DNA from 4 places in the Paenibacillus sp. MDV22-iso6 genome. Region 1 is predicted to be linked to each of the others. Evidence: riboswitches for the same ligand, from Rfam matches in the RefSeq annotation. Region 1 holds a riboswitch; each other region holds the start of a gene.

What was found. Region 1 has a riboswitch for thiamine pyrophosphate ahead of AC4PM4_RS06345 (ABC transporter ATP-binding protein). Riboswitches for the same ligand answer to the same signal wherever they lie in the genome.
Region 2: it holds a riboswitch for thiamine pyrophosphate, as region 1 does, so the genes downstream of both, AC4PM4_RS24380 (thiamine phosphate synthase) here and AC4PM4_RS06345 (ABC transporter ATP-binding protein) in region 1, are expected to answer to the same signal.
Region 3: it holds a riboswitch for thiamine pyrophosphate, as region 1 does, so the genes downstream of both, AC4PM4_RS23105 (ABC transporter substrate-binding protein) here and AC4PM4_RS06345 (ABC transporter ATP-binding protein) in region 1, are expected to answer to the same signal.
Region 4: it holds a riboswitch for thiamine pyrophosphate, as region 1 does, so the genes downstream of both, tenA (thiaminase II) here and AC4PM4_RS06345 (ABC transporter ATP-binding protein) in region 1, are expected to answer to the same signal.

The regions. Positions count from the first base shown of each region.
Region 1 covers NZ_JBZVDZ010000002.1:8,047-10,222, reverse strand. The annotation lists gene hisC (histidinol-phosphate transaminase) at 1-1,008, shown strand, start outside; TPP riboswitch at 1,117-1,219, shown strand; gene AC4PM4_RS06345 (ABC transporter ATP-binding protein) at 1,394-2,161, shown strand; gene AC4PM4_RS06340 (ABC transporter permease) at 2,148-2,176, shown strand, end outside.
Region 2 covers NZ_JBZVDZ010000009.1:150,967-153,142, reverse strand. The annotation lists gene AC4PM4_RS24385 (ABC-F family ATP-binding cassette domain-containing protein) at 1-377, shown strand, start outside; TPP riboswitch at 511-620, shown strand; gene AC4PM4_RS24380 (thiamine phosphate synthase) at 960-1,529, shown strand; gene thiO (glycine oxidase ThiO) at 1,535-2,176, shown strand, end outside.
Region 3 covers NZ_JBZVDZ010000008.1:303,024-305,199, forward strand. The annotation lists gene AC4PM4_RS23100 (NAD-dependent epimerase/dehydratase family protein) at 1-609, shown strand, start outside; TPP riboswitch at 755-867, shown strand; gene AC4PM4_RS23105 (ABC transporter substrate-binding protein) at 1,089-2,129, shown strand.
Region 4 covers NZ_JBZVDZ010000001.1:509,271-511,446, forward strand. The annotation lists gene AC4PM4_RS02190 (NAD(P)/FAD-dependent oxidoreductase) at 1-235, shown strand, start outside; gene AC4PM4_RS02195 (hypothetical protein) at 244-534, shown strand; TPP riboswitch at 581-679, shown strand; gene tenA (thiaminase II) at 801-1,472, shown strand; gene AC4PM4_RS02205 (hypothetical protein) at 1,516-1,734, shown strand; gene AC4PM4_RS02210 (GNAT family N-acetyltransferase) at 1,752-2,048, shown strand; gene AC4PM4_RS02215 (TetR/AcrR family transcriptional regulator) at 2,098-2,176, shown strand, end outside.

The DNA.
Region 1 (2,176 bases):
AGTGTGGATCGACTTGCAGCGAACGAAAATCCGTTTGGTTCCTCTCCCTTAGCAGCGGAAGCGGTCAGATCGCTGGGTTCTGATCTTTTGGCTCAATACCCCGACGGTTCCAGCCAACTGCTGCGTGACAAACTTGCGGAACGTCTGGGTGTGCGTACCTCCCAACTGGTATTTGGCAGTGGTTCATTCGAGCTCCTTACCCTTACCGCCCAAGCCTATCTTAATCCCGGCGAGGAATCACTCATTCCAGTGCCCTCCTTTAACTGGTATAAGGGCGCTACGCTGCTGGCAGGCGGGGTCATTCATGAAGTGCCTTTGGTCAACCATTCACTGGACCTGGAGCAATTCCGGCAACGGATCAATGCTTCTACCCGAATTATCTGGCTGTGCAATCCGAATAATCCAACCGGAACCATTTTCACGGCAGATGCCCTACTTGGTTTACTCGAACATGTTCCCTCCCATGTCGTGGTTGTCCTGGACGAAGCGTATTATGAATTCGCGGAAAGTGAAGATTATCCTGATACGGTTAAGCTGCTGGAGCAGTATAATAATCTGATTATTTTGCGGACCTTCTCCAAAATATATGGACTTGCTGGCCTGCGAATTGGATATGGCATCGGGAATGAAAGCATTATTGAAGGCATTAACCGGGTCAAGCTGCCCATCAGTCTGACAGCCACATCCCAAGCCGCTGCTTTGGCCAGCCTGGATGATCATGAATTTGTTTCTCACTGCCTGCACTACAATCGTCAAGGAAGGGAAACGTTAATGCAGTCCTTTGATCAGTGGAACTTACCCTACATCCCTTCCGAAACAAATTTCATCATGGTTGATCTGTTGCAGGATAGTGGCCCGATTACCCAAGAATTGTTGAACAGAGGCATCTCTGTTCGCGGCGGTGCCGAATTCGGTATGCCTACCTGGCTTCGGATTACGATTGGCACACCTGAGCAGATTGCCCGGCTGATCGGTGAGCTTGATTCACTGTTACATTCAAACGATTAGAATCCTAGGTTACTTTCCTAACTCACATCACGCACACTTCTTTTAAGCCGCCCTCTTTACATTCCACTTGCATGTGATATATGCTGAACACACAACTGCATATCTTGAACATTGCACTAGGGGAGCCTTGCGGCTGAGACGAATCGAACGATTCGGACCCTTTGAACCTGATCTGGATCATACCAGCGGAGGGAAGTGGAGCGGCCTCTCAGTAAGCGGATTTTTTCATGTTGATGATGAAATTTAATGTGAATTGAACTTACAGACCCACTCATTTCTCCGGAAATGGGTGGGTCTTTTTCGCGTTCTGCGAGCAGATCAGAAGGTGTAATTAAAGATCCCGCGGTTTGAAGTTGAATTATGAATACAAGGGGGACGGAACGAGATGGATAACGATATAACCATTCACAACATGAGCTACGCTTTCCCGGGAAAAAGGGATTCCCCCGTGCTCTCCAATGTGTCGATGACTGTAGCCAAAGGAGAATTCGTTTCGCTCATCGGTTCCAGCGGCTCCGGTAAAAGTACCCTCTTCAAGCTGCTGGCAGGCTTGCTTGAGCCAACACACGGAACCATTGACATTCCTTGGGTTCAAGAAGGAAAGCGACTGGGGCAGGTGGCCTACATGCCACAAAAGGACCTCCTGTTATCCTGGAGAACCGTCATGGGGAATTGCATGCTTCCCTCTGAACTGGCTGCAGGTCGGCAGGATAAGATAAGGATTCGAGCAGATATCCTGGCTGGCCTCGACAGATTTGGCTTATCCGGCCACGCGCATGCTTACCCGGACGAGCTTTCAGGTGGCATGCGCCAGCGTGTCGCGCTGCTTCGTACTTTGCTGACAGGTGGCCAACTTATGCTTCTGGATGAACCATTCGGCGCACTCGATGCCCTGACCAAACGGGATATGCATCGCTGGCTGCTGGAGCTATGGGAAGGCCTGGGCAAAACCGTGTTGTTCATCACACATGACATTGAAGAAGCCCTGCTGCTCAGTGATCGGATTATCCTGTTAACTCCGGTGGGCCAAGGTCAACAGCTGCAGGATCTGTCGGTACCTTTAGCACGTCCAAGACATTCGGACATGATCTACGAACCGGCTCTCGTTCAGATGAGACGACAACTGGAGGAACAATTGCATGCAAGACGGTAACTTGAGAGATAGCAT
Region 2 (2,176 bases), on a different contig from region 1:
TCGAACAGGAAGTACGTGCAGGTAATATTACCCCGATCGAAGATGTGTGGAATGAGTTTTCTCATCTGACACAGAATGAAGTCCGGGGCCATCTCGCACGTTGTGGATTAAAAAATGAGCATATCACCCGCCCGCTTAACGCGCTTAGTGGTGGTGAACAAGCCAAGGTTCGTTTATGTAAGCTTCTGATGCGTGAAAGTAACTGGATTTTGTTCGATGAGCCCACAAACCATTTGGATGTAACCGCTAAAGCAGAGCTGAAACGTGCCCTGCAGGAATTCAAGGGTACCGTGCTGCTCGTATCCCATGAACCTGAATTTTATGAAGGTTGGGTAACCAAAACGTGGGATGTTGAAGCTTGGTCCGACAAACAATAGTTTCTACGAAATTCTTTGCACCAGAAACAGCAACTTCGTTAACTACATGACTTCAGCAATGGTGAACAACGTAATTCATGGAAATGTACGGTGACAAAAAAAGGTGTCTATGGTAACATAGGCTACAGCTTCATATGAACACTAGGGGGGCCGCACGATGCGGCTGAGATGGAAGAATGCGATTCCGGACCCTTTGTACCTGATCTGGATCATACCAGCGTAGGGAAGTGGCGCGTTTCAGCTAATGACAAAGAGCTTTATCGTTGACTTTGCGATATGGCCTGCAAGATGAATCATGCAGTTCTATGTATACAGCGTTGCGACTATGGATGGTTTCTATAGTTGTTGTGCGTTATGTATAGAGTAATTGCATGCGACAGTCATTCAGTTGATCCATGAATTTTAAATTCGTGGCCACTCCCCTACGGGAGTGGCTTTTTTGTTGTTGTATATCAGCTTAAATCATGCAAGAGGAGGGCGAATAGGACGGTAATCTTCCACGAACATGTAATAACAAGATCATTCGAACTGCATGTGGTTTCACCAGGTACAGGAGACTTGGGCTCTTTTCTGAATATTGCTATGGGTATATGGCGGTGGGTCGATTATATCCACATTCGGGAAAAAAAGCTGACCCTTGAAGAACAGATGTATTGGGCGCAAGGTCTAAAAACACAAGGTGTTCCATCTGACCGAATCATTATGAATGGCTCAGATCAGCTGGATCAATATGCTTCAATTGGTGGTGTGCATTGGGGTCAAGCAGTTACTCGCAGCTATGATAAGGATGAGTTGAGGAGAGTCGATCGGCTGCGCGTAGGCATATCGGTTCATTCTCTGGAAGAAGCAAAAGTTGCAGAAGAACAGGGAGCGGATTATCTCTTTTATGGGCATGTCTATGCTTCAAATAGTAAACCGAATTGCGAACCCAGAGGGCTAAGTGCGTTAGCTGAGGTATGCTCTAATGTTTCGATTCCCGTGATCGCGATTGGCGGGATTAGTCCTGAGAATATTGCTGCCATTCGAACTGCTGGTGCTAGAGGAGCCGCTGTAATTTCAACGATTTGGACGACCGATAAGCCGGAAGTAGCTGCCGCTTCATTGCGACAGGCGATCACGGATTCAGACAAGTACGCCGGACCAAGGAGATGAAGATCTTGAGAGAGGAAGCAAGAAGTCGAAGCAGGAATCGTTCAGGCTATCATCCAGGAATAGTTTCGGGAAGTAAAGTTGGAGCGGAAGTTGGAGGCAAGCTTCATGCAGAAACCATTATTGTAGGTGGAGGAGTTATCGGATGTGCCATCGCATGTGAACTCGCTACTCGAGGCCATGACGTTCTTTTGGTTGAGCGGGCGCGGATCGCTGGGGGAACTTCCTGTGCAGCCGCAGGCATGCTTGCGGCTGATAGTGAGGAATTCACTCATGCTGTAATGGCAAAGCTTGCACGGCAGAGCAGAGCTTTGCTTCATGAGCAGAAGGAACGGATCAGTTCGCTTAGCGGAGTGGAAATGGGGCTGCAACAGCATGGCTTTATTACTCCTTTTCGTTCATACAGTGAAGTCAGCAGTTACAAAAATAATCGATCGTCTACCTTATCTACAGAACATATTTGGTGGGATCGTATTTCTGTCCAGCAGGAAGCATCATGGTTAAACAGGGATACGTATGGAGCATATTACAGACCTTCCGAGAGCGAGGTTCTTCCTGTCAACTTAACGCAGGCTTATGTCAGATCTGCTCAAGCCATGGGTGCAAGGGTGATGGAAGGTGTACAGGATGTCCGTTTGCATACGGATGTG
Region 3 (2,176 bases), on a different contig from region 1:
GATGTGACAGATCCCGAAGCCTGTCAGCACGCTTGCGAAGGCATGGATGTGGTTGTACATCTGGCGGGAGATCCTTCCCCGCATGCCGGATTCTATGAATCGTTGTTGGACATCAATATCAAAGGTACATTTAATGTATTCCGTGCAGCTAAGGACCAAGGTGTGCGGAGAGTCATTCTGGCAAGCAGTGCACAGACGATCGAGGGGTATCCCATTGATGCTCAAGTCTATCCGGACATGCCGACACGCCCACGGAATTTGTACGGAGTTAGCAAATGTTTTGGTGAATCGCTCGCTTCCTATTTTGCATATACCGAAGGTTTACAAAGTGTAGCAATACGTATAGGTGCATATGATGATTTCCAACCGGATGGACCCGCGCTGGAGGCAAGGGATATGAGCGCGTATATTAGTCCGGCTGACTTGTGTGATTTGATGTTCAAAGCAATTACAACTACAGATCTGGAGCCCTTCACCATACTGCATGGGATCTCGAATAATCGGTTTAAACGATTGAATCTGGAAACCACTCAGAAACAGGTAGGCTATGACCCGAAATCCGATGCTTTTGCACTCAGTCAGATTTCCTTATATGATTCGCCACGATAATTGTTGAAAATCACACATCTAGAGAGGTCGTTATACGCATGTATAATGGCCTCTTTGATTCATTCATACGTGCCCCTATCCAGTTCCTGACTGGACATGCGTGGGCCTCTGGCCTATAATTACACCTAGTAATGCCCGTAACTTCATAGTTTCCCAGGGGAGTCGGAATAGGCCGGCTGAGAGTGTATCCCACCAAGATACTGACCCTTAGACCTGATCTGGATCATGCCAGCGTAGGAATCGGAGTATATCGAATTGGCCCAGCCTCTTTGCTGAGTGCCACATCTCTAACGCCTGCACGCGTCCCGGATTAACGGGGCGCTTTTTTAATGTTCTTTTATATAGCCAGAGAGCTAAAAAAAGTGACGTCATCCGGATCATAGCTGGTATAAATCTGTCGATTTATGCAAGAAGCTTGGATATGAAGCCAAGGAGTACCCCGCGCCACTGGCCGGACAACATGAAGGAGAGAAATGAAGATGAGATGGCGTAAAATGATGGGCCTAATGCTCTTGTGCGTACTACTCGTGGCTATGGCCGCATGTGGCGGCAAAGAAGCTGCACCTTCAGGAGAAAATGGCAACAGCAACACCGAAAACAGCAATGAAGGTGACAACGCAGCCCTCAAGGACATTAAAGTGGTGCTGGATTGGACACCAAATACGAATCATACCGGACTGTATGCGGCCGTAGATCAAGGTTTTTACAAAGCTGAAGGCTTAAATGTCGAGATTGTACAACCAGGTGCCGGAGGCGCGGATACAATGGTGGCTTCGAACGAAGTGCCTTTTGGCGTAAGTTATCAGGAGAGTGTGACCCAGGCCCGCACACAGGGCGTACCGCTCGTGTCCATTGCTGCAGTCATTCAGCATAACACGTCCGGATTTGCCGCTCCGGTGGACCGGAACATCAAATCCCCCAAAGATTTTGAAGGTAAAACCTATGGTGGCTGGGGCTCTCCGGTGGAAGAAGCTGTGATGCAGTCCATTATGGAAGGCGAAGGCGCCGATGTATCCAAAGTAAAAAATATTAGCATGGGCGATGCAGACTTCTTCACCGCTGTGAAACGCGATATCGACTTTGCCTGGATCTTCTACGCGTGGACGGGCATTGAAGCCGAACTGCGCGGGGAACCGATCGACATGTTATATGTGAAAGATTATTCCGATTCACTGGACTACTACACACCTGTACTCGTTACCAATGAAAAGACGATTCAGAACGATCCCGAGCTGGTTAAAGCGTTCTTGAAAGCGACTTCCGAAGGATATCAATACGCGATTGAACATCCCGAAGACGCTGCCAACATTCTGATCAAGGCCGTACCGGATCTGGATAAGGATCTTGTACTCGCAAGCCAGAAGTGGCTGAGTCCAAAATATCAGGATGACGCACCACGCTGGGGTGAGCAAAAGCAGGAAGTATGGCAGAACTACACGGATTGGATGTTTAGCAAAAAACTGCTCGATGAGCAGGTAGATGTATCCAAAGCATATACAAACGAGTTCTTACCCCAATAAAATTATCCATATAAAACGAACTTAGTATTTACACGATGACGAAGAGG
Region 4 (2,176 bases), on a different contig from region 1:
TAGCACGTTTCAGGAAGTAAGAGTAGGTTTCCGTCCGTTTACACCAGGTTTTCTTCCGGTAATGGGTGCTGTTCCTGGTTGGAATGGCTTAATCACAGCCAACGGGCTTGGTGCGTCTGGGCTAACGATGGGGCCTTTTATTGGAAGTCAACTTGCCAAATTGGCTCTGGGTATGAAATTGGATATCGATATTCAGCCATATGACCTTGGAAAAGCAATGGATCATCAGAAATGAGGTGAACGATGACGTATTCACAGCGCTTAACTCACGGTAACTCATCAGACATTATTTATCTGGAGCACCAGATTGGCATCACCGAGGAGGAATTAGCAAAAGCCGAGGAAGAGCGGAGGGGTTACGAATCGGATTTAAACAAGTTAAAGACGTCTCCGGCGTATCATTCAAATTCAGCGACGAACGTCTCTAATGAGCAAAAATGGGTAGATGAGTTAAACAAATTGCAAAGTATGATTAAGGATATCCGCACCCGACTTAAGAAGTTGCAAGAAGATTTAGGGGAACTTGAAGATTAATAGGAATGGATTGACATTTGGAAAAACACATGTTGTAATAAGCCTGAGCTATTTGCAGGGGGACTGTTTGCAGTTGAGAAGGTTAAAACCTGACCCTTTGAACCTGTTAGTTAATACTGACGTAGGGAGCAAATGACATGTACTCATGTTATTTTGCCCTTGCCGAAAATAGGACAAGGGCTTTTTGGTCTGCATTTTGGATGACAGAACGCGATAGCTGGATGTGAAGCGGGAACATTATAATTTTAATATAAGGAGAAATGATCATGTCATTTTCAAGAACGTTAAAAGATAAGTCCAGAACCGTATGGGAAGATGGATACAACCATCCTTTTTTACATGAAATGGGGAAAGGCACACTGGATCAGGAAGCGTTTAAGTTTTATCTTCTTCAGGACTATACATATCTGATTGAATATGCGAAGATTTTTGCCATGGGTGCGGTGAAGGCGACAGATGAAAAACTGATGACGAACTTTACGGTGATTCAACACGCTATTCTGTACGAAGAAATGGATTTGCATCGAAATTATATGAATGAATTTGGGATTACGCTGGATGAAAATCATGCTGTCAAACCCTCTCTTTATAACAAGGCCTATACGTCGAATATGATGAGTGTTGCACAAACAGGTGGGGTTGCCGAAATCATCGCCGTCATTTTCCCTTGTGCGTGGACGTATTACGACTATGCCACAAGATTAAAAGAACAATATCGAGATTCATTAGAGGGCAATTTCTATCAGACTTGGATCGAAAATTATGCAAGTGATGAATTCCGCGACTCATTCGAATGGTTCTATGATACACTGGATGCATTATGCGAACATAAAACCGAGCAGGAACTGGAGGCCATTGAAGACATATTCAGAAGAAGTGTTGAATTTGAATATCTGTTCTGGGATATGGCTTATAAACGGCAACTCTCGTACTTCTGATGAATGCAATCTACTACAACCAGAGATAAGGATGAACATACAGATGGACAATCGTGGGGAACGCATCTATTTACGATTTTTGAACGTGGAAGACGCTGCTGAACTACTGGATTTGCAGTTCCGAAACCGGGCTGTTTTCGAAGAAATATCGGCAAGCGAACGATCGGATACATTCTATACATTGGAGGGTCAGGTCGCCCTTCTTGAAGGTGGAACAAGGCGAGGGAAGAAGGGAAACGGTACTCTTTCGGGATCTTCCTGAACCATACGCATGAGCTTATTGGGGAGATCTCTCTGTTCGAACTTGAACTGGATTCCACCACCAAATGGATTGTTGGTTATGTGCTCGATCAGGTGCAGAATGGCAAGGGATATATGAGTGAAGCCCTTCAGCTAGCACTGGATTTTGCTATGAATGAAGCGGGCATAAAACGAGTAGAGGCAGGTGCGCTGCCCGACAATGCCGGATCGATTCGAGTGCTTCGCAAGGCGGGCTTTCAGGAGACGGACCGGCAGAATATTAAAATCAAGGGGATTTGGAAGGAACATATGATGTTTGCAGTGGATTTGCAATAGGTTATTAGATATCGTAACGTGAACCACCTAAATCATCCAGGGGGAACTTATGAATAAGCGGAAACAAATGTTATTGGACTCAGCGCTTGTACTCTTTGGGAAACATGGAGTGACCAACACCTCCATAC